Regions from separate parts of the Paeniglutamicibacter kerguelensis genome, predicted to be linked through region 2. Evidence: riboswitches for the same ligand, from Rfam matches in the RefSeq annotation. Region 2 holds a riboswitch; each other region holds the start of a gene.

Region 1 (8,760 bases), on a different contig from region 2:
ACACGGTGGCCAAGGCTATCGAGATCTTCGACGGCGTCATCCAGAACCCCGCGATCCTCGAGTTCCAGCACCGGGCAAAGGCCTACCCGCACCTTGGTGTTGCCGGCTAGCCGAATGAACATGTGGAAGCCGCCGCACGCTGGTGCATGCGGCGGCTTCCACAAATGACTCGGATGGCGGGATCAGGCGATGATCTCGGCACCCTTCCACAGGCGCTTGGTGGCCAGTGCGGCGCCGGCACCCAGCGCTTCGAGCTTGGCCATGGCGATCTGCGGGTGGACGCGGCCGCCCAGGCCGCAGTCGGTGGACGCGATCACGTTCTCGCGGCCGACCAGGTTCGCGAAGCGCTCGATGCGGTCGGCGACCAGCTCCGGGTGCTCGACCACGTTCGTGGCGTGCGAGACGACGCCGGGTATCAGGATCTTTCCCTCGGGCAGCGCGCGGTCCTCCCAGATGCGCCATTCGTGCTCGTGGCGCACGTTGCCGGCCTCGAAAGAGACCATGCCGGCGTTGATGCGCAGCACCGGGTCGAGGATGTCGGCGAATGGGATGTCCGTGGTGTGCGGGCCGTGCCAGGAACCCCAGCACACGTGCAGCCGGATCCGCTCGGCCGGGAGCCCGCGCAGCGCGTGGTTGGTTGCCTCCACGCGCAGCTCGAGGAACTTCAGGTAGTCCTCGAGGCTCGGCTCCGGGTTGACCTGGTCCCAGGACTCGGCCAACGACGGGTCGTCGATCTGCAGGACCAGCCCGGCATCGAGGATCGCCTTGTACTCCTCGCGCATGGCATCCGCGGCGGCAAAGAGGTATTCCTCGTCGCTGGTGTAGAAGTCGTTGGCCAACCGCGCGCAGGAAGCGGGGGAAAGCGCCGCGAGGAAGCCCTCCTCGGTGCCCGTCGCCGCCATGGCGGTTTTCAGGTTCTTGATGTCCGATGCCACCAGGTCGTGCCCGGTGTAGGTCAGCGGTGCGACGACCTTTGGCTGCGTGGTGGCCTTGCGGTGGGCCAGGATGCCGGAGGTCGGATCCGCGTACGCCTCGGCGAAGGCCTCTCGATCGCGGCGGTCCGGGAACGAGGTGAGCACAACGTTGCCGGGGGTGGAGCGCTTGACCGCGGTCTCGGCCCAGCGGTCGACGGTGGTTTCCTCCAGCCCGCCGAGGCGGGCGAAGGAATAGTTCCACCAGGCGCCGAAATCGACGGCGGAGGACATGGTGTGCCCGAATTCGCCGTCGTTGGGGATGTCGATGCCCAGCTTGCGCTGCTTGGCGACGATGCCGGTGACCGATGCCTCGAGGAGTTCGTGGAATTCGGGGGTGATTCCGCCGCGTTGCTTGGCCTCGTTGGCGGCCAGCAGCTCATCGGTTCGCGGCAACGAGCCGGCGTGGGTGGTACGGATATGGCTGTTGTTGGAGGACATGGGTGATTGCCTACTTTCCATCGAACCTGGCAGTAGCACCGTTACCGTTTCAGAAGCCTCGTCGGCGGGTTAGGTTGCTGCGGCTTCATCGATCCAGGTCTCTCGGCCGCTCCGGATGGTTACGTATCAATACCTATCACGGAACTGTTTTCTGCCGTCCTTCGGCGCATTAGTGTGACGTGGGCCAAGCCTTGATCCACGGACGTGCCTTCGGCCCCGTGCCCGAACCTCGCCGGAAGCTAGTTGCCGGGGCGGGGGAGGAACCGGTATCGATGCTCTTGCCCGCCTTCTGCCAGGCGGTGACGGACACGGTTCCCCCGTCGATGATGTCCAGGTCGACCGTCGCCTTCTGGCGCAGGGTTCCCGCGTACGGGGCCAACAACATGCTGCCCACGCGGGTATCGCCCGCAGCCGCCATCGCATTCCATCCCATGAAAGCTTCTGCGCTCTCCCCTGGGGCGAGCATGACCCGGGTGATGCCCGGGTCGTCGGTCATGAACGAGCCGCCGTGGACCACCAGGACATCGATCACCCACCCGTCGACGTTGTCGAAAGAGACATCGGGGTAGGACTCCAGCACGCAGGGTTTTGACCCGTTGTTGGTCAAGCTGAATCCCATGCCGCGGTGGCCGGTCGCGGCATCGGGTTCCGATAGGGAAATGGTGGCGTCCTTGCCGTCGCACCAGTTTTTTCCAGCGGGCTGCGTGGCATATGACACGCTTGGCGAACCAATGGGATCAGGTTCCGGGGAAGCAGGCGGGGCGACTGTCGGCGGTTCGACGGCGCCCTGGGCCGTGGTTTCCCGTTGGGCCTGTGGGATGGCGATAACCAAGGCGCCGGCCGCGAGCACGGCCGGAACTGCGACAAGAAGTCTCGGCACGCTGAACGAGGTACGTTGCCGGCTACCGGGTTGCCGTTGTTTGGCGATGAAGGCACCGGCCAACACCGGAACCCACCCCCAGAAGATTCCCCAGTATCCTGCCGACAACAGATCCGATTCCACGCCCTGGAAAAGCCACGCCAGACGTGGCGGCGGCCAAGTCGCAATGATTTCCCCTGCTGACGAAAGCACTGTCGTGGCGAAGGAGGCAATGACAACGCACATCCACGTCGCGAAGAACCTGAGTCGCCGTTGCGCGGGATTCAGGGCATCCAGCGGGCCGATGAACAACAAGGCGCCGGCCGTGAAGAGCATCAGCGTGAGCGTCGAAAGCACGGGAATGAATACGGGCCAGATGTCCGCTGTGCGCCACGTGGCAAGCGCTATCGTCTCCGGGAACAGCAGCTGCACGAAGGGCACCGGGAGGAACGTTGGGCGTGTAATCAGCCAGCCATTGAGCAAGCCGCTCAGTAGCCAGCCAAGCCCCGCGAATCCAGCGATCCACGCGCTGCCGGCAGTCAGGCCTTTGTAGTTGCTCATGCTGGAAAGCCTAACTGACCTGCAAATGTCCTTGGATTCGGGACCTTTTCGGGGTGATGGAATTGCTGGACCTGCATAATGGAGCCCACGGGGGTACATCCTGTCCCGCGCACCGATTCAGTTCGAGGAGTACATTTTGAGCACGCTCTTTTCGGAGAGTTTCCTTGACCGCCCCCGGCGTGAGCTCAGCCCCGGCGCCGTTTGGGTACCCGACTGGCTCACCCTGGCTGAACAACGCTGGCTTGTGGATAGGTTCCATGAGTGGGGGCGGGGGCCCGTGCCGCCACGCGCCGCCAAGATAGGGTCAGGTGAAATGTCGGTCCAGACGGTATGCCTGGGCTGGCATTGGCAGCCGTACGCCTATTCCCGTGAAGCAACCGACGTCAACGGCAACCGGGTGCTCGAGTTCCCCGATTGGATGGTCAGGCTGGGTCGCAAAGCGATCCTTGAAGCGACAAATGACCCCTTGGCCGCGGCGAACTACACGCCCGACACAGCCTTGGTGAACTACTACTCGGATGATTCCAAAATGGGAATGCACCAAGACCGGGACGAGCAGTCGACCCAGCCGGTGGTCTCGATCTCCATCGGGGACACCTGCCAATTCAGATTCGGCAACACCCTCAACCGAAACAAGCCATACGAAGACATCGCGTTGGCGTCAGGGGACCTGTTTGTCTTCGGAGGTCCGGCGCGACTGGCCTACCACGGAGTCACAAAGATCCTGCCAGGCACCGCGCCCGCGGAATGCGGCCTGGCTTCGGGCCGGATCAACATCACCATGCGGGTGACCGGGTTGGACGGTTGATCTCAGGAGTCCGGAAGGTTCACGGTGGCCCGCACGGCAAGGTGGTCGCTTTCCCCGGCGGGGACCACGGTGTTCGAGGTGACGTCGAGCCCCCGCTGAAGTACATGGTCCAAACGCATGAATCCAAAGGGCTCGCGTGGCCAGGTGAAGCCGAACAAGCCCGCATCCTGGTTTGGTTCATCCAGGGTTTCGGTGAGCGAGGAGAAGGACCTGTCGGCTGACGTTGCATTGAAATCTCCGACGGCGATGACCGAGTGACTCGTATCGGCACGCAAGGTTGCCGCCAGCTGGGCGAGCATTTCATCGCGGTTGCCGTGGTCGTTTGGGCGTGCCGAGGCGGCATGCACGGCATAGAGGCGGATGCTTCCCGCCTCGGTGTCGATCTGGGTCGTCAGGGCCCGTTTCCAGCCCAAGCCAAGATCCAGGGGCTGCGACTGCGAGAGTGGGTATTTGCTCCAGACGCCCACGGTGCCGACCACAAAGTGATGGGGGTAGTCGGCATTCAGCGCGGCGGTGACGTCCTGCCCGCTGCCCGCATCCAGTTCCTGAAGTGCGATGACATCGCTGCCGCCGCGGGCCAATTCGCGGGCCGACTCGGCAGCCGCCCCGGTGCCCGCCTTGATGTTCTGGCTGCTGACGGTCAAGGTATGCGCAGAGGCCGCCGGGGCTGTCCATGAGAGCGGAACAATGGCGGCACCGAAACCCGCGAGCCACACCAGCGCAGGGACCAATGCAAAGGCAACGGCGCCTCGGCTCTTGCTGATCAGCGCCGCCAGCAAGAGGACGGGCGCCGCCAAACCCAGCCACGGAGCGGCGTTATCCACCAGCAGGGCAAGGCCCATGAAGTCCGGTACTCGGGAATGGAACACCATGAGAAGCGTGCTGAGCAGCGCCCCGAGAAGCACGAGGGCCCGGAGTTGGCGTTGCCAGCGCAACAAGCGTCGGGGCTTGCGTTGCCGGGGCGGAGCGGAAGCGGTTTGAACAGACATCGCTATCAAGGGTCGCATATGGAACTGGTACATGCATGGGATAAATCTGTGAACCAGCAGGACGTGGGGATGGCGGACGCACCGAAAGCACCGGCCGCGCCGGGTAATCCACCCGGCCTTGTGATCCGCAGGAATTATTTTGGGCCGGAATCGGTCGGATGAAATCCCGTTCAGGAACCTATCGACTGGCACTGTGCAAAGTGCCATTCTGAGGTGAGGGATACTCGCCGCCACCACGACTTTCGACACAACGATCGATCCGACCGGTGGCCTCATGTTGTAGGAGATGGCAGCTATGTCCGGTGTTGACGACGGGAATTCCCCGGATCACAACAGTGCAGGAACCGTGGTGATCGGCGGGGGACTGGCCGCGGCGCACTGCGCTCACGAACTCCGCAAGGGAGGCTACGGCAAACCCATCACCATCATCGCCGACGAGGACGCCGTCCCCTACGAACGGCCGCCGCTATCGAAGGAATTCCTGCAGGGGAACAAAACCGCGGACGAGTTCCGGCCCTTCCCGGAGGAATGGTATGCCGAGGCCTCGGTCCAATTGCGTCTGGGCCTGACGGCAACGGCGATCGACACGGCCAACAAAGTGGTTGGCCTGTCCGATTCGACATCTATCGATTACGAGAACCTCGTTATTGCCACGGGATGCCGTTCCAGGCTGGGCGGCCGCGCTTCAAACATGACCGGGTGGGATCTTCCCGGCGTCCATACCTTGCGTTCCCTGGCCGACTCGCAGGCCCTCAAGGAGCAGCTCGTTGAGGGCAGGCGGTTGGTGATCATCGGTGCAGGGTGGATCGGCATGGAGGTGGCGGCTTCGGCCCGGGCCGCGGGCGTGCAAGTCACCGTGCTGACGCCGGACGAGGTTCCGCTGGCCGTCGCCATGGGAACGGAATTCGGTTCCCATGTCGCTCGCCTGCACATCAAGAACGGGGTGCATTGCCGATTTGGAACGATGGTCAACGGGATCACCCTGGATCCGGAATCCGGGTTGAAGGTGATGACATCGACCGATGCAGTGGCGGCGGACCTTGTGCTCTTGGCCATCGGCGCAGTTCCAAACAACGAACTCGCGGCCGAGGCCGGTCTGGAAATCGGAACCGGCGTACTCGTCGATGCCCAGCTGCACAGCAGCGACCCGAGCATTTTGGCGATCGGCGATATCGCGGAGGCGTTCAACACGACTCTGGGCCGTTCACTGCGCGTTGAGCATTGGGACAACGCGATTCGCCAAGGCAAGCTTGCCGCAGCAACCATCCTGGGGCGTGAGGAAGCCTATGACTGGCTTCCATACTTCTTCACCGACCAGTTTGACTTGGGCATGGAATACGTCGGCGACCGAGCCGCCGACGATGACGTGGTGCTGCGTGGAGAAATGGACAGCGGGGAATTCATCATCTTTTGGTTGCGCAAGGGGCTGGTAACGGCTGCCATGAATGTGAATATCTGGGACGTAAATGACCATTTGAGAAGCCTCGTAGGCAAAAGCATCGCTGCGCACAGGCTTGCCGATACCTCGGTGGATTTGCTCTCGTTGTAGCGCCTTTGAAAGGAACCGACGGTACCTCTATTGTTTCGGTATGCCGGAATTCGCGCGATCGATATGCCTGGCGTCTTGACCGTATCGGAACGCCAAATCGCGCTTTGGCTTGGGAATCGGTGCACCCGAGCCAAAGTCGCCTCCCAAATCCCATTGTTTGTTAGTGAGCTATGCCATACTGTTTTTAGCCGGCCGGGGAGCCGGTTCCAATGGGGCCGTTCAATACTGAACAAGTGGACTGAAAGAGGACTCGATTCATCAGAGACGTGCGCAGGCCGTGATCTGCAACGGTACTTGGGGTATCGGTTGCAAGACGGTGGCGGGAACGGGCAAGCCTGCTGTTTGGGGCGGGGTCGCTCCGACCGAGCCGGCCGTAGCCACAGTGAGAGTACCGGCGCCACTCACCACCGGCGTTCCGACCATTGGATCGGCGCGCCGCCACATACTGAGCTAATCGCTCACTCGCGGGTTTGTGAATCATCCCCAGTTCATGAACCCAAACACCGGGTGTTCATTGCGTTCCCCAAGGCGCGACCGCCCGACATGGAGCCGTCACCGATCCTGCTACCCACAGGGTTGGACGGCTCGACATCGAGAGGTGGGTTTCGTTTCGATTAGACGAAACCCACCTCTCGGTTATTTTGGCGTGGTGGGGACGATCACGTTCGGTGCCCCGGGCAGGATTCATGCCCGTAGGCTGTTACAAGTGTCGACGAAACTGATCTGACACCGAGCACTCCCAGCTGAACCTTGAAAAGGCACCCGTGAATTCTGACGCCACAGTAATTGTCAAAAACCCAGCCATCCAATCCACGCAGTTGTCCGGCAAGGCCTTGTTCTTGGCCGTCGTGGCACTGGCCATGGGAGGCTTTGGCATTGGGACCACGGAGTTCACGATCATGGGGTTGATGCAAGAAGGTGCTGCGGACCTTGGGGTTTCCAACCCCCAGATGGGTTTGTTGATCTCGGCCTATGCGCTGGGAGTGGTTGTTGGTGCACCGGTTCTCACCGCGCTCGGGGCCAAGGTCGCGCGCAAGACAATGGTCTTGTGGCTGATGGCCTTCTTCACGATTGCCAACCTCAGCTCGCTTTTGGCTCCCAACTACGAATCGATGCTTGTTTCGCGTTTCTTGGCGGGACTTCCTCACGGAGCATACTTCGGAATCGCGGCCATTCTTGCAGGAACGCTGGTGCCCGCTTCGATGCGCGGACGTGCCATCGCCTGGGTCATGATGGGCCTCGCGGTTGCCAACGTCTTGGGCGTGCCGTTCGTGACATTCCTCGGTCAGAGCTATGGCTGGCGCTGGATGTTCGGCATCGTCGGCATCGTCGGGGCCTTGACCTGGATTTCCATTCGGACGTTCGTCCCCTACTCGCCGGCCCACGAAGGCGCCAGCATCCGCAGAGAACTCACGGCGCTGCGTAGCGGGCAGGTGTGGATGGCAATGCTGACCGGAATCGTCGGCTTCGGCGGCTTCTTTGCCGTGTACTCCTACATCAGCCCGATTCTTACCGGTGTCACGGGCTTGGACATCAAGACAATACCCGTCGTGCTCGGCATCTATGGTGTCGGCATGGTGGCCGGGTCCCTGATTGGCGGACGGCTCGCGGACTGGTCGGTACACGGATCGATATATGTTTCAATGGCGGCCATGGTGGTTTTCATGGTGCTCTTCGGGCTGTTGTCCAGCTACGTGGTTCCAACGTTGATCATCATGTTCATTCTTGGAGCCACCGGATCCGTGCTGGTTCCGGGGCTCCAAGCGCTCCTGATGGATTCGGCGCCGCATGCCCAATCATTGGCGGCGTCATTGAACCACTCGGCCCTGAATGTGGCCAATGCCTTGGGTGCGGCGCTAGGCGCCGCTGTCATTGCTGCCGAGTTCGGTTACCGGGCTCCGGCCTTCCTGGGCGCGGGGCTCGCGGTGCTCGGGCTGCTGCTGGCATTGGTGACGGGTTGGCGAGCGAACAGGATCGAAGCCCAAGCCGCCATGCGGTAGCGGTTCAGCCTATTCTTCGGTATTCGGCCGGGCATACGCTCCTTCCACGAAGGTGCGCACCTGCTGCAGGAAGATCTCCATCGTTCCTGCGACATCGATGTTTCGATCCACAAGCCACTGCTGCTGCAAGCCATCTGCCATTGCCAACGACGCACGAGTCATCGTGCGGAAGAATGCGAGTTCTTCCTCAGTCGGGTTCGGCTTGTCTTCGTAGTACGAATCTTCGGCGAGCTTCATCAGCCGGTCGTACCGTTCTTTGAAGTAGGCTGCCGCGGGATGCGCGGGGTCCGAGGCCGCCGCGACCATCGTCACGTAGAGGGCGACGAGGCCCGGTTCCTGAGTGTTCCTGTTAAGTACGGTGGTGAAGTTTCCCTGCTGCACAACGTCATTGCCGACGATTTCGTCACGCAGATCCTTCTTGCGCAGGATCTGGACCAGTAGGTCTTCCTTGGACTCGAAGTAGTGCATGACGCCCGCGAGGGAGAGATTGCAAAGGTGCGCGACTTTGCGAAGCGACGTTCCCCGGTAACCTTCTTTGGCGAAGACTTCCAGGGCAACGTCGAGTATTTCGGCTCGTTTAAC
Region 2 (6,392 bases):
ACACCCCGCGCACGTCCACCGCCAAGCCACTTGAAGGAGCCTCCGCATGAGCGCCGCAGGATACTGGACCGTCGGACTCGCCTTGTCCTATACGGTCCTGCTGATCGTTGGGGGACGGCTGTCCCAACGGCGCAGCGCCGTGGGCAAAACCAGCGGCTTCTTTGTCGGCGGTCGCACCTTCAGCCCGTGGACGGTTGCCTTCTGCATCACCGGGCTCTTCTCCGGTTCCTCCTACATCGCCATCATGGAGCTGAGCTACCGCACCGGCATTTCTGCACTCTGGTACGGCGTGGCGGAAACCGTACAGATCCTGCTCATCGCCCTGCTGCTGGTCAAGCCGCTGCGCGAGAAGCTGGTCGTGACGGTCACCGGAATCATCGGCGACCGGTTCGGGCGCCTTGCCAAGGGCATCGCTGGCGTCATCACAGCATTCACGTTCCCCATGTGGTCGGTGGCCACGACGATCGCATTTGCCTCGGCACTGACCGCCTTCACCGGGCTGAGCCTGCACCTGGCCGTCATCGTCACCGCCCTGCTGCTCCTGACCTTCCTCTGGAGCGGAGGCATGCGATCCGTTGCCTTCAACCAGACCATGAACTGCATCGTTTTCGTCGGCATGCTGGCGGTGGGCGCCTACGCGATCCTGGCGAAGCCGGGGCTCTCCGGACTGCAGGACTTCGCCGAATCGAACCCTCAGATGTTTGACCCGGGAAATGCCGGGATCTCGCTCATCGTCGCCTGGTTCGGCACCTTCATCGTCAACGTCCCGCTGGCACAGGCGGCATTCCAGATGACCATGTCCTGCCGTACCCCAGCGGACGGGCAGAAGGGCCTCTACACGGCGGCCGCATTCGGCATTCCGTTCATCATCATTGGCGCCCTCATCGGCACTTCGGCGGCGATCGTGGTCCCCTCGCAGAAGCTGGCCCTGGTCGCGATCCCGCACTACATCGAGCAGGTCCTGCCGGCCCCGCTGGTCGGAGTCTTCTTCCTGGGCGTCTGGGCATGCGCCATGGGCTGGGCCGGTCCGTGCCAGTTCTCTGGCTCCACGTCCCTGGGCCGCGATGTCGGTAGCGCCATCAACCCCAAGGCGACCGAGGCGCAATTGGTCCGATACACCCAGTGGTCGCTGGTGGGGTTGACTGCGCTGATGATCACCTTCAGTATCCTGCGCACCGAGCAGTCCGCCTGGTGGAACATCCTCGCCTGGACGCTGCGCAACGGTGCAACCCTCGCCCCGGTCCTTGCCGTCTTCTTCTGGCCGCTGGCGACCCGCGCCGCGGTGTACTCCTCGATGGTCGCCGGCTTCGGCGCGGGCATCGTGTGGAACCAGCTGGCGGGTTGGTCCGCCACGTCGTTCTTCCTCGGCACCCACCCGGTATGGGTCGGCATGCTCGTGAACGTGACGACCCTGGTCCTGGTCACCCTGGCGACCGCGCGTTGGCGCATGAGCACCGACCCGGTGCGGCTTCGCAGGGCGGTCAAGTTCGGCCTTGGCGCACTTGTGGCGCTTGCATTCTTGACGCTCAGTGCAGGATGGCTGGCGGGCTACGGACTGATTGCCATGGCCCTGTTCATCGTCGTCCTGTGCTCCGCCATGGCGGTGTTCTTCGGCACCGAATCCCGCGAAACGGCCCCGGACACCACCGAACCGGACACGGCCGCGGAGCCTTCGCCGGCCGAACGTACGCCCGAGCACGCAGCCTAGGCAGCGGCCGGTTCCTGCAAGAAACCATCCACCCATTACGAGCGGCCGAGAGACCTGGCTCTGTGACGCCGCAGCAACCACCCCGCGGGGACCGGTGCTACAGCCAGAATCAGTGGAGAAGAAAATGACTGTAACGCTTTCCCCCGCAACCCCCGGCCTGCTCAATCCCGATCTGCTCAACGAAAACGAGTGGACCGAGGACGAGCGCCTGGCCTTCTGGGACACCGCAGCCCGGCGCCTGAACTGGGCCGAGGAATGGCACACCATCCACAGCAACACCGGTGTTGACCGGGACGCCCGGCGCGGCCCCAAACTCCGGTGGTTCGACGGCGGCAAGCTCAACGCGGCCTACAACTGCGTGGACCGCCACGTCGAGGCCGGGCGAGGGGACAAGGTTGCCCTGCATTTCGAGGGCGAGCCGGGCGACACCGCGACGATCACCTACAAGGACCTGCAGGACCGGGTCTCGCAGGCGGCCAACGCCCTGGTTGCGCTGGGCATCGGCAAGGGCGACCGCGTGGTCATCTACCTGCCGGTCCTCGTCGAGACCGTCGTCATCACCCTGGCCTGCGCCCGCATCGGCGCCGTGCACTCGCTGGTCTTCGGCGGTTTCTCCTCCGAGGCGTTGCGGTTCCGGGTTGAGGACACCGGCGCCAAGCTGCTGGTCACCACCGACGGGCAGTTCCGCCGCGGCAAGGCGGTGCCCGTGAAGGGCAATGCAGACGCCGCGGTGTCCGGGGTGGACAGCATCGAGCACGTGCTGGTGCTGCGCCGCACCGGGTCCGGGATCGCCTGGACGGAGGGTCGGGACGTGTGGTGGCACGAGACCGTCGACACGGCGAGCACCGAGCACTCCCCCGAGGCCTTCGACGCGGAAACCCCGCTGTTCATCATGTACACCTCCGGCACCACCGGACAGCCCAAGGGCCTGGTCCACACCACCGGGGGCTACCTGACCCAGGCGTCCTGGAGCCACGAGTTCCTCTTCTCCCACCCGGACCCGGCGCAGCGCGACGCCGACGTCCACTGGTGCACCGCCGACCTGGCCTGGGTCACCGCGCACACCTATGAGATCTACGGGCCGCTGTCCAACGGCGCCACCCAGGTAATCTACGAGGGTGTCCCCAACGCACCGCATCCCGGGCGTCATTTCGAGATCATCGAGCGCTACGGGGTCACCAGCTACTACACGGCGCCCACGCTGGTGCGCTCGCTGATGGGCTGGTTCCCGGACGGCGTCCCGGCAGACTACGACCTCTCCTCCATCCGCTTGGCCGGAACCGTCGGCGAGGCCGTGAACCCGGAGGCCTGGCGCTGGCTGCGCAGCCAGGTCGGCCGCGACACCCCCGCCGGCATCCCGATGGTCGACACCTGGTGGCAGTCGGAAACCGGCTCGACGATCCTTTCCCCGCGCCAGGACGACACTGCGTTCAAGCCCGGTTGCGGCACCCGCGCGCTGCCCGGGGTTTCGGTCGACATCGTCGACGACGAGGCGCGGCGCGTGGAAAAGAACGTGCAGGGCTTCATCGTGCTGACCAAGACCGGCCCGTCGATGGCCCGCACCGTGTGGGGCAACCCGGAGCGCTACTACACTTCCTACTGGGAAAAGTACGCCGAGCAGGGCTGGTTCCTGGCCGGGGACGGCGCACGCTTCGACGACGACGGGGACATCTGGATCCTGGGGCGCACCGACGACGTGATCAACATTTCCGGGCACCGGCTTTCCACCATCGAGATCGAGTCCGCGCTTGTCACCCACCCGGCCGTGGTGGAGGCGGGGGTGTGCCCCACGGTCGACGCGAAAACCGGGCACGCGGCCACCGCCTTCGTGGTGCCCTTCGACAAGAGCATCGTGGGAACCTCGTTGCCCTACGAGGCGCTGGCCCGGCAGCAGGCCCTGCTTGCCGAGCTCCGCCACCACGTCGCCGTGCAGATCAGCCCGATCGCCAAGCCGCGCGACATCGTCTTTGTGCCCGATGTGCCCAAGACCCGCTCGGGCAAGATCATGCGCCGCCTGCTCACCCAGCTCTTCGAGGGAAGCGCGCTGGGTGACACCACCAGCCTGCAAAACGAACCGTGCATCGCGCAGATCAAGGAAATCTGCGAGGCCTAGCGCGCGGGGTTGGCTGGGACAAGGTTGGCTGGGACCGCAGGGAATCCAGCCAACCTTTCTCCTGCCGGGCAGCCCATAGGCATATACTGTCCTTACGACAGTATAGTGAGCACAAGGAGAACTGCCCATGCTTTTTGAAGACCAAGTTGCCCTGGTGACGGCGGCAGGTGCCGGAATCGGCAGGGCTATCGCCCTGCGCCTCGCGGCAGACGGTGCCGCTATCATCGTCTCGGACGTCAACGACGAGGCCGGCGCGGAAACCGTTGCGCTCATCGAGGCCGCAGGCGGACGCGCGGCGTACAAACATGCCAACGTCGCCGACGTGTCCGAGGTCGGATCCCTTGTCCCCTTCGCCCTGGAATCGTTCGGCCGGCTGGACCTGGCCGTCAACAATGCGGGCGTCGGGGCTATGCCCAAGCCGGTCCAGGACGTCGCCGTGGCCGAATGGGATCGCGTCATTAACGTGACACTGCGCGGCACCTTTCTGGCCTTGCAGTCCCAGGTTGCGCATTTCACCGCCCAGGGCAGCGGGTCGATCGTGAACATCGCCTCGCTGGCCGGGATCAGCGCCACCCCGCAGCTCACACCCTACGGCGCCGCCAAGCACGGGGTCGTTTCACTGACCCGTAGCGTTGCCAAGGAAAACGCCGCCCTGGGCATCCGTGTCAACGCCGTCGCTCCAGGCGCGATCGAAACCGCCGCTCTGGCCTCGCTCCCGGACGAAGCCAAGGCGGGTTACGCCGCAGAGATCCCGTTGAAGCGTCTGGGCCAGCCCGAGGAAATAGCCAACGCGACCGCATTCTTGCTTTCGGACCAGGCAAGTTTCATCACCGGTGTCGTATTGCCTGTCGATGGCGGGACCGAGGCCTAGGTCCATGGAAAACGCCTCAGAAAATTCCGCGCTCATCAACATGCTGCAAAGCATCATGTCCCAGTGGACATCTCCCGATTTCATGACGGCCGTCGCCGCCCGGGAGGGTATCCGCCTGGATCCCGCCTCGCTTGTCGCCGTGACCATCCTAGGTTCCCACGGGCCGCAGCGCCCATCTGTGCTGGCCACCCGCATGGTCACCGGGGCGTCAAATATCTCCAAGATCGCCGGGCGCCTGCAGGATGCTGGTCTGGTGGAAAAACTGGCGGATCCCAAGGATTCCAGGGCGTCACGGATTGCCCTGACCGTTGCCGGCACGGAGATTGCCGCCGCGTTGGTGCGTTCGGGAAATTCCCTGGCTTCCGATTTGGTCGGCGAATGGTCGGCCGGGGATCGCGACGACCTACTGCGCCTGCTGACCCGTTTTGAGGTCGAGACGAAGCGCATGGCCGCGGAATTCAGGCAAGATCACTCCTAGCGCGAAATGGTCACATAGGCCATGGCACCTTCATGGCTCACGGAGACGTTGCCTACGTTTGCCTCAACCGCCAGATCGTAGAGGTCGACGGCCGTGCGGATGCCGGCGATGTCGCCGTGGGCCTTGAGCAGCTTCAGGTAGGCGTTGGACCGGGCCGAACCGCGGATGAGCGAGGCCAGATGCAGCGACCCGTGGTCCTGGAGCTGGCTGCCCAATCCGGAAATCACAGCTCCCACGTCCGGGACCAGGTGCAGCAGGCCCAAACCCAAAATGGTTTCGTAGCGCCGCCCGTCGACAGGGGAAAGCATGTCCCGGCACTCAAGGGTGATGCGCCCGGGCACCTCCCCGCCGGCGGCCCGGCGAATTGACTCGCGGGCCACCTCAAGCATCGGCGCGCTCAGGTCCACCAGCGTCGTGGAGCGCCGGCCGGCAACATGCAAAAGCGCCGTGGCCCTGGCCGTCCCCACCGCCACCTCGAGCAGCGGGCCATCGCCCGCACCGAGGGCCCGCGCGGCGAAGGCAGCGTATTGGTCGGGGCGGGTCCCCCAGAAGACCCTGTTGTAGGTCGGGGAACCAAGCATGGCGTCATAGGCCTTGGCCCGGCGTGCATAGAACCCGGGGTCCCCAAAGAAGGTTTCGCTCATCCCACCATCGTGCGGCCGGGCGTGGAGGTTGCGCTAGTGCGTGGGGGCGGCGGCATGGCGCCGCAGCAAGGCGGTGTCGACCTCGAGCATCTGCCCGTTGCGCATGATGGGTGTCTTGCGTCCCGGAACCAGTGCGTCGAGGGTCAGCCTGATCAGGGTTCCATGGGCCACCACGACGATGCGCTTGCCCTCGTGACGCTCCAGCAGCTCGCAGAGTGCCCGGATGCCGCGTGCGGCCACGGCTTCCTCGGGCTCGGCCGAGCGCAGCAAGATGTCGATTTCCTCGCGCGGCAGGTCGTAGACCACGCGGCCCTCGGCGTTTCCGTAGTGGCGCTCCCGGAGCCCGTCCATTTTTTCGGTCAGGGCCAGGCCCAGGTTTTGCCCGATGAGTTCCGCGGTTTCAACTGCGCGGCCAAGCGTCGACGACGCAAGGACATCCCAACACGAGCCGTCCAATTCCTGGCCGGCAGCATGGGCCTGTTCGCGCCCCGCATCGTTCAACGGAATGTCCGTTTGGCCCTGAAGACGGCCTTCGGCATTCCAGGCTGTTTCCCCGTGACGGACCAAAACCAACGTTG
Region 3 (8,760 bases), on a different contig from region 2:
CGGCGTTCCCCGTGAAACGCACTAATATGGTGTCCATGGAAACTCCTAGCTCCGGGCGAACCCCCGACGTCGATCAGCCCGCCGATCCGCAGGTGCTGGAGCCATTGATGCAAGAGGTCGAGAAGCAATTTTCGATCATGGCCGTCAAGGCCCGTACCGCGATCCGCAAGCGTGCGCTGGAAATCCACCCGGAGCTGCAGCCGCTGGGCTACAGGGTGCTGTCGATTTTGGTCAGGCAACAGGCACAGCAGCAAATAGTCCTGGCGTCGGAGCTGCATGTGGACAAGGCCACCATGAGCCGGACCATCAAGCAACTGCAGAGCCAGGGCTTGGTGACCAGGGAACCGGACCCCAGCGATGGGCGTGCCATGCTGGTCAGCATCACGGATACGGCTCGGGAAGCCTGGAACGCATCCGGGGCACGGGCCCGGAGCCTGATGCGCGAAAGGTTGGCAAACTGGGACCCCTCCGAGATCCGGCGTTTTGCGGACTTGCTGGCACGGCTCAACGACTCTGAGTCGGACCAGCACGAGGGCTAGACGTCGGCGGCACCCGATCGGTCAGACCCCAACGAGACACCCCCCGTCGAGAATCAACCCGCTGGCAGGGCCCTCGGCGCTTCCGTGGTTTGCCATTTGTTCATCGCGTCGCCATTGGCATATGTGATCATTTCGTTAGAACGCACGGCGGTGCTTTTCGCCATTTCATGGCCAAACCCCGGTACGCTCAACACCTAAGGAAGCACCTTAGCGATCACTCACTTGCATCATCATCTTTTTCGCGGAGGAAAAATGACTCAGCCGGCCGACAACCAGCCGCAGTTCAATGGTTCTGCTCCGAACCAGGGAGCGCCCATGTACATCCAAAACAGCCCCGAGCAGATGCGCGGCGCCCAGCTTGCCCAGACCTCGATGATCCTGGGCATTCTTTCGCTCTTCGTAGTCGGGATCATTCTTGGCCCGATCGCCATTTCAAAGGCCAAGCAGGCCGAACAGCTGCACACCGCGGCAACCGTCGGCAAGGTGACCGGCTGGATCGGTACGATTTTCGGCATCCTGAGCATCCTCTGGATCGTGCTCCTCGTGGTCATGAGCGTCGCCGCGTCCCAGTCGTAATCCGTCGCAGAACCATGGAAATGGCGGCCCAGTTCAGGATTCAAGTCTTGAACTGCTCCCCGGAAGTTGGACTGAATAATTCAGTTCCATACTTCCGGGGAGTTTTTCATGTATCCACATAGTTCATTGACCGCCGAGCAACGGCTGGCCGCCGTCGATCTCTTCGAGGAAGGATTCGGGCATGTCGCGGTATCCTCAAGACTTGGAGTCAGCGCCGGTGCCGTTGAGAAGCTCGGGGAACGTTTCAGGATTTGGGGTAGGGCAGCGTTGGAAGGCAAACCGACCAAGCAGGTGTATTCCTTCGAGTTCAAGCTCGAGCTCGTCCGCCGGTACCTCTCCGGCGAGGCGACCGCGATGGACCTTGCCCTCAAGCACCAGCTGAATTCCCCGGCCCAGGTCCGCAACTGGGCGAAAATATACCGGGAACAGGGCGAGGACGGACTGCGCCCCAAGCCCAAGGGCCGACCGAGGGCGGCATCCAGTCCCGAGCCGACCGAACTCACAGAGCTCGAGAAGCTGCGCCGCGAGAACCAGCGCCTGCAGGCCGAGAACGCCTACCTAAAAAAAGTGCGGGCCTTGAGGAACCACCCACCGCGCTGAAGATCAGCGCGGTGATCGCCCTCAAGGCATCCCACCCCCTGCCCCTGCTCCTGGCCGCGGCAGGGCTGCCCCGTTCCACGTTCTTCCACCGCCAGGCAGCACTCAAGACCCATGACCGGCACGCGGACCTCCGCACCCGGATCCACGAGATCTTCACCGAGGCCAAGGGCCGCTACGGGCACCGGCGCATCCACGCCACCCTGGCCCGCGACGGACGGCACGTGGCCCGCAAGACCGTGCTGAAACTGATGCGCCAGGAGAATCTGGCCTGCAAGGTCCGCAGCCGCCGCCGCTACTCCTCCTACAAGGGCCAGGTCGGCAAGATCGCCGAGAACAAGCTCAAGCGCGAGTTCGACACCGCGGCGCCGAACCTGAAGTGGGTGACCGACGTGACCGAGTTCAAGGTCGCGGACCGCAAGGTCTACCTCTCGCCCGTCATGGACCTCTTTGACCGTTCGATCGTTTCCTACTCGGTTTCGGAGTCGCCGACCGTCGCCTTCACCAACCAATCACTCATCGGGGCCATCGAGACCCTGGCCGCCGGCGAGGCCCCGATGGTGCACTCGGACCAGGGATTCCAGTACCAGCACTCCAGCTGGCAGAAGCTCCTCAGCGACGCCGGGATGGCCCAGTCCATGTCGCGCAAGGGCAACTGCCTGGACAACGCGGTGATGGAGAACTTCTTCGGGCACCTGAAGGAAGAAATGTTCCACCACCACGAGCACGCCGGCATCGAGGCGTTCACCACCGACCTGAAGGACTACATCCGCTGGTACAACACCGAGCGCATCTCGTTAACGCTCGAGTGCCTGAGCCCGATGGAATATCGGGCCCAGGCACTCGCTGCGTAGACTCTTGCTTACCGAGTCCAACTTTCGGGGGCCAGTTCATCTTGGGTGGACCGCCATTTTTGTGTCTTGCCTGATTCCCGATCGCCACCCGGAACGGTTTCGGTTTTCCCCGATTCCGATTGCTGCACTGGTCGGGTTTGAAGCTGGTTCGAGTGATCGCCCGCCGGGCGCTCGTGGCTTTGCCGTCCGTGGGCAAAGTATCCGACAAGGATCGGAATCTTCATGAAGCACGGTTGGCGCATTCGGAACCACAAGTGCACCTGTGGTCATTTCACCGGTGCCGACATGGGAACTTACGCCGTATGCAGTTGGGCTCAGATAGGCTCAAGTCGACCGGATGTTCCGCCATGTGGAGTCCGGCAACCACAGCTATCGCGTTGGAGGAAACATGACACAGTACCCGGAACCAATGCGCGGCCAGCAGCTTGCGCAGACCTCGATGATCCTCGGCATCCTCTCCCTGGTGATCCCGCTGGTCGGTATCGTCCTGGGCATCATTGCCATCAAGAAGGCGAAAGAGGCCGAGCAGCTGAACACCGCCGCGACGGTCGGCAAGGTGACGGGCTGGGTCGGCACCATCATGTGGATCCTGACATTGATTCCGTTTTTGCTGCTCATCCCCTTCATTTTTGTCTCCGGGGCCTAAGCGGCGGCGCTACCGTTTTGGATGCGGGAGCCTCCCCGTTTCATGACGCTGCGTGAAGCATTTGCTTGTCTCCCCCGCAGCGACCCCGGCACACTTGTCAACAGAATCACGAGTTCCAACCATTCACGACCCTGGTCGGTTGGACGGCAACCCCCTTCGTCATAGCGGGGTGCTCCAGGTGAAGATTCGACGCCGTCCAACCGGATCGGCGTAAGTATGGCGTCGTGATTGGCACGCGCCACCACGGAAGGATCTATTTCCCATGTCCGAAACCCTGCTCGAAACCACCCCCGACATCCTGCGTGCCCAGAAGCTCAATGCGGCCGGAAACGCCTGGGGCGAGCGCATCGCGGCAAACACCGCGAGCGCCTCGTTGACGTTCAAGACCAACGGGATCGCTGTCGGCTCGGTGGCCACCGAAGTCACCGCCGGCAAGCACAGCTTCCTGGTCGACGAACCCGTCGGGCTGGCCGGGGACGACGCCGCGGCAAGCCCCGCCGAGTACGCGCTTGGAGCGTTGATTTCCTGCCAGGTGGTCGTTTACCGCCTGTACGCACACCAGCTGGGGCTCAAGATCGATTCACTGGACATCGATGCGGAGGCAGACCTCGATGTGCGCGGGCTCTTCGGAATCGATGAAACGGTCCGTCCGGGCTTCGGCGGCGTCCGACTCAAGGTGAAACTGTCCGGCCCCGAAACCCGCGAACGCTACGAGGAGCTGCAGGCAGCCGTCGACGACCATTGCCCGGTCTTCGACATCATCGCGAACCCCACGCCGGTCACCGTCGAACTGATCACCGCCGACTAGACGTAGGCAGCGTCCGCTCGAGGGGGCCACCCGCCAATCAGGCGGGTGGCCCCCTCCTTGCGCATGTGCGGCCGGCGCCGCATATGTTCGGACACCACCCCTTATAACACATGCTTTCCGATGCGCCACCAGAGCAGAGGCGCCGCCGAGGCGCTCCAGCACCATCCGATTCTCATTTTGTGACGTACGCCCGTCATAATAGTCAGTGTCGTTTCGTCGAATCGGAGCAATCAGACGGTATCTCCGACCGACGTTTCCGGGCCTAGCGGGCCCAGATCAAAGACTGTGGCATGGTCTTGATCCAGATAGACCACCAGCCGGGAAGCCATCAATGCATAAGCAACACTGTGCCTCGAAGCGAACGAGAACCAGGTTATCCATTCGACCATCTGTGGCTCACGCCTTCGGATTGGCAACTTTGCGTGACTCTCTGTATAGTCCACCCCCCCGAAATTCCCCGGAAGCAGCCGGAGCGCTCCGGGAATGCGCGGCGTGTGACAAATCAGACACCTCTCGCGCAACGGCTCGACCGCGCCGCCTCCCTGTGAGCAAAGTCGCTTCAATTGCCTCCGGTGGTGTTGCATGACACCCATGAGCAGAACTTCCGTGACAATTGAAAACGAATCGCCGGTTCAACGTGGAACCGTGGGCGAGGCCCGGGTCGGCACCGACACCGGGAAACCCGACAATGAACTAAAGCGCGGGCTAAGCAGCCGCCACCTACAGATGATCGCCATCGGCGGCGCCATCGGCACCGGCCTGTTCGTCGCCTCCGGAGGCACGATCTCACAGGCAGGACCCGGCGGAGCACTCGTTGCCTACGCTCTGGTCGGCCTGATGGTGTTCCTGCTGATGCAGTCGCTCGGTGAGATGTCGGCGAAGATCCCCGTCGCCGGTTCGTTCCAGACCTATGCAACCCGGTTCGTGTCCCCGTCCTTTGGGTTCGCGATCGGCTGGAACTACTGGTTCAACTGGGCCATCACAGTGGCCGCCGAACTCGTGGCCGCCGGCATCATCATGGACTTCTGGTTCCCCGGAGTCCCCGGATGGATCTGGGCCGGCGCATTCCTGGTGCTGCTCACGGGGGTCAATGCACTCTCGGCCAAGGCCTTCGGTGAAAGCGAATTCTGGCTTTCCCTGATCAAGGTCGTTGCCGTCGTGCTGTTCCTGGTGGCCGGCGTGCTGATGATCGTCGGCATACTCGGGGACAGTTCCCCGGGCCTGAGCAACTGGCAGAACCGCGAGGACGTGTTCCACGGCGGCTGGGTATCGATCATTTCCGTCTTCATGATCGCCGGGTTCTCCTTCCAGGGCACCGAACTGGTGGGCGTTGCGGCGGGCGAGGCCAAGAACCCGCGGAAGGAAGTCCCCAAGGCCATCCGCTCCGTGTTCTGGCGCATCATGATCTTCTACATCGGCGCCATCTTCGTGATCGGCTGCCTGATTCCGTTCACCGACCCGAGCCTGCTGGCCTCCGGCGAAGCGGACATCGCGGCCTCGCCCTTCACCCTGGTCTTTGAGCGCGCGGGCATCGCCTTTGCCGCGGCCCTGATGAACGCCGTGATCCTGACGGCCATTCTTTCGGCGGGCAACTCCGGCCTCTACGCCTCAACTCGCATGCTTTACGCAATGGCCCATGACGGCAAGGCGCCGAAGGCCTTCGGCCGAACCAACTCGCGTGGCGTGCCCATCAATGCGTTGCTGGCCACGGCGGCCGTGGGGCTCTTCGGGTTCCTCAGCGCCATCGTCGGGCAAGGTGCTGCGTATGCCTGGTTGCTGAATGTTTCGGGCCTGTGCGGGTTCATCGTGTGGGCCGGAATCGCGCTCTCGCACTACCGGTTCCGGCGCGGCTTCCTGGCCCAGGGCAACAAGGTCAGCGATCTGCCATACAAGGCGTCGTTCTTCCCCATCGGTCCGTTGCTGGCCTTTGCCGTGCTGATCGTGGTGATCGCCGGGCAGAACTACGAGGCCGTGCTGGCCGGTCGCGGCATGGAGGTTCTCTCCTCTTACATCGGCATCCCGATCTTCCTGGGGCTGTGGATCATCCACCGCTATGTCACCAAGTCGCGCGTCGTGCCGCTGCTCGAGATGGACCTTTCCGGTCCCGAGGACGTCGAGGAGCACACCGAATCCAAGGTCGGCTAGCCCTCTAGGGCCCTGTCCTTAAACCAAAGCCGCAGATGCGCAAACCCGAGGGTCATGCGCATCTGCGGCTTTGTTTACAATGGCCCGATGACCGGCCCCGGGTCGGAAAACTACTGCACGCGCCGCAGGGCGGGCCGGCGGTAGGCGCTTGCCGCGATGCCCAGCAGCAACTGGAGCACCACCACACCCAGGAGCAGGACAAGGGGAACGGTCCAGGCTCCGGTCAGGGCAAAGAGCAGTCCCATGCCGAACGGGCCGCTAGTAGCCACCAGGTAGCCGATCGACTGCGCCAACGTGCTCATGGCGGTGGTTTCCTCGGGCGTTTCACCGCTGTGCGAGATGACAAGCAGCACCAGCGGGAAGATGGCAAAGCCGAAGCCCAGCGCGATCGCGCTGATCCACGCCAGAGACAGCGGCAACAGCAGCAAGCCCGCCACGCCGATCCCCGCGGCCACGGAGCAAGCCACCATGGCCGAGCGCAACTTGTTGAGCTTGTTCGCCATCCACAACACAAACATCGTCGCGGGAATCGACATGATTTGCAGGAGCCCCAGCATGATGCCGGCTTGGGCGGTCGCCATGCCCCGGAAAATCAAGATGGTCGGCAGCCAGCTCATGATCGCGTAGGCCAGGATGCCCTGGACCGTGAACAACCCGGTGATCACCAGGCCGCGCTTGGTGCGCAGGAGGCCCCAGGCGCTGACCCGGGGGCCGGCCGCAGGCGCCTTCTTCTCGCTGCGCGCCATCAGCATGAACGGAATGAAGGCCAGCGCGCCGGCAAAGGCGAGCACACTCCAGGCGGCCAGTCCCAGCGTGGGCGACCCTGCGGCCATCGCCAGCGGCACGCTGAGCGAGGAGGCGGCGGTGGCTCCGATCGACATGGTGATGGTGTAGACGCCGGTCATCATCGAGGTTTTTTGGGCGAAGTTTTCGCGGATGAACGAGGGCATCGCCACGTTGCACAGAGCGATGCCGCACATCGCCGCGACGGTTCCGGCCAGCAGCGCCCATGTAGCGGGAATCCCGCGGAAGGCCAGCCCTGAACCCAGGACGCACAGGGCAAGCAGGATGGTTCCGCTGAGCCCCAGGCGCCGCGCCACCCACGCGGTTGCCGTGCCCGCCACGGCGAAGACCAGCGTCGGGATGGAAGGAAGTAGCGCGGCAACGAACGGCCCGTAGCCGAGGAACTGCTGCAGGTCGTGATAGAGCGCAGAGGCGCTGGTGATGCCCGCCCGCAGGTTCAACCCCACCAGGATCACGGCAAGCAGCGAAAGCAACATGAATCCGCGCGACGCCCGCTGCGGGGTCTGCTGCGAAATTACGTTGTCTGCTATTGGTTTTTCCTTATTGGGCATGCTCACAGGTTACGTGGCAAGTCCGTTCGGGAGCCAATGAGCTCTTGGCAAGATTGCTCACATCAGGGCGGCAATTCGGGGAAGTGCGGACGTTCTGGCTGGCAGCGGCAAGACTCCCGCAGCCCGAACAATCCACCGGGAATTCCTCGGAGGACTAGGACGCGCCGATGTCACGGTGCCGCAGCGCCAGCACGCTCACGACGATAAACAAAAGGCTCAGCGCGCCCAGGCCCGCAACCGATGCCCACGGGACCCCGCTCACCAGGGGCGACTGGCCATAGGCCCAGTAATAGGGTGAAAAATTGTGGAGCCACTGCAGGTCCTGGCTTTGGTTTCCCAGGGCGTTGAAAACGTAGCCAACCACGGCGATCGCGGTGCCCGCGATGATGCCGAACATCCTGCGCCCGCTCAGCGCACCTGCCACCAGGGCGCCGGTTCCGCCCAGCAGCGTCAAGAGCACAAACATGAGGACGCCGGCGACAACCTTCGCCGGATCGATACCCAATTGGGCGGGACCGTTGAGCGCCAGAATGACCACCAGCACCAAGAGCGCCAGCAAGAGAATGCGAATGACCAACGCGGCGGTGCGTTCCAACACCACCTGCGTGCGGGTCACCCCGTGGGCAATCGTGAGTTCCAGGAGCCCAGCCTCCTCGTCTCCGCCTATCGCGCTTGCTCCCCACGAGATGGCGGCAATGGACATGAGCAGGAACCCGGTGAGCCCGAAGAACGTGGCCTGGGTGTAACCGGGGCCGGAGGCAATCTGGTCGTAGTTCAGCGCCCTGATCATTTCCTGCGGCAACGAAGCCAAAAGCTCGCGCATCTGCGGGCTCCCGCCAATGCTCGGATACAGCGGCAGGTACAGCGACATGATCGCCAGCAGGCCGATGCCCCAGCCGACGGTTGAGCGCCACGAATCGGTCAGCGACTTGCGCATCAACGGATAGCTTTGGGTTTTCATTTTTGCTCTTTCCGCCGCGAGGGTGAATCGGTCTCCCGACTCGACGAATACATTTTCAGCACGGCTTCCTCGAGGTCCGGTTCCTCGATCACCAGGTCAATGACCCTGGTGCGGGAAAGTCTAAATATCAGCGGTTCGACCGATCCCTCGATGCTGGCTCTGGCCTCGACCACCGCACTGACGTTTCCGTCATGCACCTGGCGGACTTCAAGGTCGCGGACCCCGGGAATGCCGGCGCAGAGATCGCGCGCGCCTTGCAGGTCGTGGCCGGGAAAGAGC

Evidence for each region. Region 2 has a riboswitch for S-adenosylmethionine ahead of acs (acetate--CoA ligase). Riboswitches for the same ligand answer to the same signal wherever they lie in the genome.
Region 1: another riboswitch for S-adenosylmethionine. It lies ahead of JOF47_RS14815 (cobalamin-independent methionine synthase II family protein); the one in region 2 lies ahead of acs (acetate--CoA ligase).
Region 3: another riboswitch for S-adenosylmethionine. It lies ahead of JOF47_RS15350 (OsmC family protein); the one in region 2 lies ahead of acs (acetate--CoA ligase).

What each region holds. Positions count from the first base shown of each region.
Region 1 is NZ_JAGIOF010000001.1:3,236,029-3,244,788, reverse strand. Features, by position in the region: gene JOF47_RS14820 (N(5)-(carboxyethyl)ornithine synthase) at 1-110, shown strand, start outside; gene JOF47_RS14815 (cobalamin-independent methionine synthase II family protein) at 183-1,412, opposite strand; SAM riboswitch class I at 1,427-1,534, opposite strand; gene JOF47_RS14810 (DUF4232 domain-containing protein) at 1,582-2,832, opposite strand; gene JOF47_RS14805 (alpha-ketoglutarate-dependent dioxygenase AlkB family protein) at 2,969-3,640, shown strand; gene JOF47_RS14800 (endonuclease/exonuclease/phosphatase family protein) at 3,643-4,629, opposite strand; gene JOF47_RS14795 (NAD(P)/FAD-dependent oxidoreductase) at 4,925-6,178, shown strand; gene JOF47_RS14790 (MFS transporter) at 7,039-8,178, shown strand; gene JOF47_RS14785 (TetR/AcrR family transcriptional regulator) at 8,188-8,760, opposite strand, start outside.
Region 2 is NZ_JAGIOF010000004.1:344,300-350,691, forward strand. Features, by position in the region: gene JOF47_RS20900 (OsmC family protein) at 1-50, shown strand, start outside; gene JOF47_RS20905 (sodium:solute symporter family protein) at 47-1,708, shown strand; SAM riboswitch class I at 1,738-1,839, shown strand; gene acs (acetate--CoA ligase) at 1,833-3,821, shown strand; gene JOF47_RS20915 (SDR family NAD(P)-dependent oxidoreductase) at 3,949-4,692, shown strand; gene JOF47_RS20920 (MarR family winged helix-turn-helix transcriptional regulator) at 4,697-5,170, shown strand; gene JOF47_RS20925 (class I SAM-dependent methyltransferase) at 5,167-5,814, opposite strand; gene JOF47_RS20930 (histidine phosphatase family protein) at 5,848-6,392, opposite strand, start outside.
Region 3 is NZ_JAGIOF010000001.1:3,362,204-3,370,963, forward strand. Features, by position in the region: gene JOF47_RS15330 (MarR family winged helix-turn-helix transcriptional regulator) at 36-539, shown strand; gene JOF47_RS15335 (DUF4190 domain-containing protein) at 792-1,115, shown strand; gene JOF47_RS21990 (helix-turn-helix domain-containing protein) at 1,224-1,715, shown strand; gene JOF47_RS15340 (IS3 family transposase) at 1,727-2,566, shown strand; gene JOF47_RS15345 (DUF4190 domain-containing protein) at 2,955-3,212, shown strand; SAM riboswitch class IV at 3,317-3,435, shown strand; gene JOF47_RS15350 (OsmC family protein) at 3,475-4,020, shown strand; gene JOF47_RS15355 (amino acid permease) at 4,612-6,165, shown strand; gene JOF47_RS15360 (MFS transporter) at 6,276-7,520, opposite strand; gene JOF47_RS15365 (ABC transporter permease subunit) at 7,675-8,481, opposite strand; gene JOF47_RS15370 (ABC transporter ATP-binding protein) at 8,478-8,760, opposite strand, start outside.